2 regions of the Shewanella sp. 5_MG-2023 genome follow, and region 1 is predicted to be linked to the other one. Evidence: predicted binding sites of a transcription regulator. Region 1 holds the regulator's gene; the other holds the start of a gene.

What was found. Region 1 encodes ArgR, which controls arginine synthesis, uptake and breakdown. Its sites were predicted from a motif close to ANTGAATANNTATTCANT; they were not measured.
Region 2: Q4557_RS13465 (aspartate aminotransferase family protein) is a predicted target of ArgR. The motif match lies at 1,164-1,181, and genes of this name have one in related genera.

What each region holds. Positions count from the first base shown of each region.
Region 1 is NZ_JAUORC010000002.1:191,348-194,564, reverse strand. It holds gene Q4557_RS01770 (SDR family NAD(P)-dependent oxidoreductase) at 1-118, shown strand, start outside; gene mdh (malate dehydrogenase) at 236-1,171, opposite strand; gene argR (transcriptional regulator ArgR) at 1,477-1,947, shown strand; gene rsuA (16S rRNA pseudouridine(516) synthase RsuA) at 2,037-2,726, opposite strand; gene Q4557_RS01750 (M13 family metallopeptidase) at 3,011-3,217, shown strand, end outside.
Region 2 is NZ_JAUORC010000021.1:18,695-21,911, forward strand. It holds gene Q4557_RS13460 (HDOD domain-containing protein) at 1-1,069, shown strand, start outside; gene Q4557_RS13465 (aspartate aminotransferase family protein) at 1,408-2,625, shown strand; gene astA (arginine N-succinyltransferase) at 2,736-3,217, shown strand, end outside.

The DNA of each region.
Region 1 (3,217 bases):
CGCAATTAAGGAAGCTGGAAGCGAAAGTAGTGAAGATGACAACGCTGAAATTGACCGAATTTACTACGATGGACAAGCCAGCTTTATTGATTGGCAAGGAAAACTGATTAGTTGGTAAAGGGCTTAGGTCTTTTTCCCTTGCAGCAACTTTAGCCTGTCAGCAACAAAAATGCGAAGCCAAAGGCTTCGCATTTTTATCGGTAAATCAAGTTATCAATAATTGATAAGCTTAAATTTACTTAACGAACTCAACACCAAGTTTGATGTCGCCGTTTAATGTATCAAGCATTGCATCACGGGCATTAGCTTCAAATGCGCTAACATCGCCGTATGGTAATACTTTTTCTACGCCGTTTTTACCAAGTAATACAGGTTGTGCGAAGAAGTCAGCATGTTCACTGCCGCCATCAACATAAGCACATTCAACCACGTTAGCTTCGCCTTGTAGGCCGCGAACTAATGATAGGCCAAAGCGACATGCCGCTTGACCCATAGACAGAGTCGCACTACCGCCACCCGCTTTAGCTTCAACAACTTCAGTACCCGCATTCTGGATACGTGTTGTTAGCGCTGCAACTTCTTCATCAGTAAAGCTTACGCCTTCAACTTGTGAAAGAAGTGGCAGAATAGTCACACCACTGTGGCCACCAATAACGTTGATGTTTACATCAGCAACGTTTAGCCCTTTAAGGTCAGCGATGAAGGTTTCAGAGCGGATAACATCAAGTGTCGTCACACCGAATAAACGGTTCTTATCGTAAACACCTGCTTTTTTAAGTACTTCAGCCGCAATAGCAACAGTAGTATTTACTGGGTTAGTGATAACGCCAATTAATGCTTTAGGGCAAGTTGCCGCCACTTTTTCAATAAGGTTTCTTACGATACCCGCATTGATATTAAATAGATCTGAGCGATCCATACCAGGCTTACGCGCAACACCTGCAGAGATAAGAACAACATCAGCGCCAACTAGCGCAGGAGTTGGGTCTTCACCAGCAAAACCAGCCACTTTTACATCTGTAGGGATGTGGCTTAAGTCAACTGCAACACCTGGAGTAACAGGAGCGATGTCATATAAAGACAACTCTGAACCTGCAGGAAGTTGAGTTTTTAATAGTAAAGCTAAGGCCTGGCCGATACCGCCAGCAGCACCAAGTACAGCTACTTTCATGATGATCTCCAATTACGTTCTAGTGATTGACTTCAGTCTGGTCTGTGACACAGATCATGTTTTCTTGTGGCGTCACATTACTGGATCACAGCGAGGATTTCAATTATCCCTTAGTAGATCACACTAATTTCCTTATTCTATGATATGTATATAAATAATGACTAATTTAGCCAGTAATAGCGAAAATGAATTTTTATTCACCAATTTAGCTTATTTCTTGACTTGATGCGTTTATCTATTCAGAATGAGCTACTTTTTTGAATAAAATCTATTCTTTTTAAAAATTACTATAAGACGAAAAAAATATGCCAGCGACTAAGAATCAGGATGAACTCGTAAAGACGTTTAAGTCGATATTAAAGGAAGAGCGCTTTGGTAGCCAAAGTGAAATCGTAATCGCACTGCAAGCAGAAGGTTTTGGCAATATTAACCAGTCAAAAGTTTCCCGTATGCTAAGTAAGTTTGGTGCAGTACGTACCCGTAATGCTAAGCAAGAAATGGTATATTGTTTACCCGCTGAGTTAGGTGTACCAACAGCAGGCAGCCCTGTTAAAAACTTGGTATTGGATGTGGATCATAACCAAGCGATGATCGTAGTCAGAACCAGCCCCGGCGCAGCGCAGCTTATTGCCCGATTATTAGACTCGATAGGTAAGCCTGAAGGGATTTTGGGGACTATTGCTGGTGATGACACTATCTTTATTTGTCCTTCAAGTATCAAAACCATTGATGATACCTTAGAAACGGTAAAATCACTGTTTGGCTATAGTGAATAGCCCTCTTAGCAAATAACACCTTCACGATTTATTGAGCCATTAAAAAAGCAGCCTTAGGCTGCTTTTTTGGTTTTAACAGTGCGTAAGTGTTAAATTGAGGCGATTTCAGCATCGGTGAGAAAACGCCATTCGCCTTCTTCTAAATCAGCATCAAGTTCAATTTCACCCACAGCTTCACGATGTAAATTGACCACCCGATTCCCCACAGCAGCAAACATACGCTTCACTTGATGGTACTTACCTTCGCTGATAGTTAATCTGGCATGGTATTCATCAATGATCTCTAGCAGCGCCGGTTTAGTTAAGCCGTCTTCACTTTTTAATTGGATCCCTTCGGCAAAGGTTTCCACCAATGCAGGATCAAGTGATGCAGCAGCTTCGATAAGGTAACGTTTACCGCAATCTTTTTTAGGTGAGGTGATTTTATGTGACCACTGGCCATCGCTGGTGATCAGCACCAAACCTGTGGTGTCCACATCTAAACGCCCAGCAATATGCAGGGTATCGACTTTTTCAATATCCATTAATCCCAACACCGATTGATATTCTTCATCAATGGTTGAGCAAATGGTATCAACAGGCTTGTGCATCATGATGTAGCGCTCGCCCACGATCTTAATTTGACGACCTTCGATACACACTTCAGTATCATCTTTCACTTTAAAGCTCGCGTCTTTAACCACGTCACCATTACAGGTCACTTCACCTGACTTGATAACTCTTTTTGCTAATGAACGAGTCAGCTCGGTGCTCTCGCAGATAAATTTGTCTAAACGCATATATAAAACCAAGTGAAAACTAATTGGTCGCTATTATGAGCTGTTGGCTAGCAAATAGAAAACGATAAATGGCCACTGTAACATTCTGGTAATTTTTAGTTACACAACACAGTCAATAAATGCTCAATTTATCACTAAAAGCCTAGCCTTAGCCCTTGTTAAGTGCCCCTGTTAAGACTTAACATGTTGGTCACATAAAACTGTCTTAAGGCAGTGAACAATAAAAACAGCTCAAAATTAAGGCCGATAAAAAGGCTTCACTCTTCAATGCATAGGGAAACAACATGAAAAAGCTAGTTATCGGTGGGCTTTGCGCCTCACTTATCGCAGGCCTTAGTGCCTGCAATTCAGATAAAGCAGTCACTGAATCCGCAGCACCAGAAGTCGCTAAAACAGAAACCGCAGTTGCCGTTGAAAAAGCCCTTACCTCAGGTATTAGCTTTGACAATATGGACAAGTCAGTTCGCCCACAAGATGATTTTTACCTCTAC
Region 2 (3,217 bases), on a different contig from region 1:
GATTATGGGTAAGGAAAAGTTACCCTCGCAGCTTGATGACTTAGATAAGCAGTTAGAAGATGACGCCAATAAACTTGAAGTTGAACGTTTAGCCATTAAAGCACGTTTAGAAGAGCAAGCGCGGGCTCAGTTGGTGTTACAGCGCATATCAGAGCAATTGACTAACACTGTCATAAGCTCCCTTGAGCATCAGCTCAATTCACCTCAGCAGATGTTAGCGCAATCGGGTTTAAAAGAGTCCCATATTTTATTATTGGATTTACTGCTTAACAAAGAACCTGATCTGCGCCGAGTGCGATCGCTTGTTGAAAATATCAGCTGGCTATCGACCGATCTTATCAATTTAATCAATAGCCCAGCCTCGAGTCACCGCAGACCGCAGCGATCAGAAGTCAAAGTAACCGACATTAAGTTAGTGCTTAATTATATTGGCATTGAAAATTTGCAAGCTGTGATCCCTTACTTTTGTTTACGGCATTGGCTGCCATCGGGCAATACTAACCTGATTTGGGCTAGTCGTAAGTTATGGCGTTACAGCATGATCACCGCCATAGCGGCCAAAGCATTGGCAGCGCTGCATCAAAAGGATGTGGCATTGGTTTATAGCGCAGCTTTGATGAAGCAATTAGGCGCAGCGACTATATTAAATGCCAGCGCCAGACAATTTGAAAACACATGGGGAACCTGGCTACGTGAGACCAGCGCCAAAGGGGATAAAACCTTATACGATGCGGTAATGGCCTCAGCATTTCCAGCTGAGGAAGTGTTTGAGCAAGTGATGTCCTATGGTGAGCAGCTTAATTGGCAATTATTGGACTTAATGGATTTTAACCAGAGCCAGCTAACCCAAGTGCTAAAAGAGCTCGATTTAAATTATCACTTTAGCGAGTTTTCCACAGAAAGCGCTATCGTTGCCAAAGCCAGTTGTTATGCCAAGGTATTAATATTAGAGCAATCGCGTTTAATTGAGCCGCAAGAGAAGCGAGTGTTATTTGATTATTATGAATTTACCGAGCAAGAGCTGATCCGTTTAAAAGCGCAAAATTACCGCAAGCTTAATTTAGTTTAAAGTCAGGCTTTATCCCCCTTAAGTATGACTAAATCTTGTTTAGTTATGCATTTATGATGAATAGCTAGCTTATTTGAGGCCAAATAACTTTTTTTATGACTATTTATGCTAAAAATAAGCTGTAATAGCACTTTGTATGTGAAGTTTGTTAACTCTTTATGCATTATTCATTTAAGTTATGAATAGTTAACCGCTAAAAACTGGTATTTTGATCACGTTTTAGCTAATAATGACCTGCAAGCTATACAAACATCCGCAGTCAACTTAAACCAAAATCAATACAGCAAGCGGAATAGAGTGACTTAAGTGTCGCTAATAACTTTAAGGAACGAAAAGCAATGAGCGTTGAAATGAACTTAACACGTGCCCAATTTGATGAAGTCATGGTGCCTAACTATGCGCCAGCAGCCGTAATCCCAGTTCGCGGAGAAGGCAGTCGAGTTTGGGATCAACAAGGTAATGAGTTTATTGACTTTGCTGGTGGTATTGCAGTGAATTGTTTAGGTCATTGTCACCCAGCACTTGTTGGCGCCCTAAAAGAACAAGGTGAAAAGCTGTGGCATTTATCAAACGTAATGACCAATGAGCCAGCATTAGAGCTGGCGACGAAACTGGTTAACGCCACGTTTGCTGAGCGTGTTTACTTTGCTAACTCAGGTGCTGAAGCCAATGAAGCTGCACTAAAACTTGCCCGTCGTTACGCATTAGATAATCACGGCCCACAAAAAGATCAAATCATCGCCTTTGATAAAGCATTCCATGGTCGTACCTTCTTTACTGTTACTGTGGGTGGTCAAGCGGCTTACTCTGATGGTTTCGGGCCTAAACCACAAAGCGTTACTCATGTACCATTTAATGATATTGCCGCTCTAGAAGCGGTAATTTCTGATAACACTTGTGCCATCATGCTTGAACCACTTCAAGGTGAAGGCGGTATTATCAATGGTGACCCAGAATTCTTAAAAGCTGTGCGCGCACTTGCTGATAAGCATGACGCATTAGTTATTTTTGATGAAGTGCAAACAGGTGTTGGCCGTACCGGTGAGTTATTTGCCTACATGGGCACCGATATTGTGCCTGATATTTTAACCAGCGCCAAAGCCCTAGGTGGCGGTTTCCCAATTGCTGCAATGCTAACCACTGCTAAAATTGCCGCACATCTTAAAATTGGTACTCATGGTTCGACTTATGGCGGCAACCCATTAGCGTGCGCTATTGGTAATGCTGTTATGGATGTGGTGAATACGCCTGAAGTACTGAATGGTGTTAAGCATCGCGAACAGTTATTCCGTGATGGTTTAGCGGCAATCAATGCCAAATATAATGTGTTCTCAGAAGTGCGTGGTAAAGGCATGTTATTAGGCGCAGTACTTAACGAGCAATATGCAGGCCGTAGCCGTGACTTCTTAGTTGCATCGGTTGCAGAAGGCTTAATGAGCTTGATTGCTGGCGCTAACGTCGTGCGTTTTGCTCCATCTCTTGTTATCCCAGAAGCTGATATCGCTGAAGGTTTAGCACGTTTCGAACGTGCTGTAGCTAAAGTGGTTGCAGGTTAATAGATAAGTAAAGCGTAAGGGTAAAACCTTGCGCTTTTTTATTGGGTTATCGGTAATGAAAAGTCTGTTTGTTGGTGACTTTTTATTACTGGATTATCAAGGAGAGTCAGATGCTAATCATACGACCGATTCGTGGCAGTGATTACGAAGCACTTTACAAGGTCGCCGTTGAATCGGGTCATGGGTTCACTTCCCTGCCAGTCAACGAAGAGCTATTACGCTCTAAAATCGCTAGAGCTGAAGCTTCTTTTTCCAAGCAAGTTGAGAAACCTTTCGATGAAGGTTATTTGATGGTGCTTGAAGATTTAAAAACCAATCAAGTTGTCGGTACCTGCGGTATTGAAGCCGCTGTCGGGATGGAAGATGCCTTTTATCATTACCGTTTAGGCACTGAAGTCTATCATTCTAAACAAATCTCAGTTCGTAACGAAGTGGAAACACTGACGCTTTGCCATGACTACACTGGCGCTGCAGAGTTATGTACGCTGTTTTTAAATAAAGAATATCGCAGAGGCTATAACGGCCGCATGCTTTCTCGCTCGCGTTTTTTATTCCTCGCTCAACATGAGCAACGTTTTGGCAGCACTGTAAT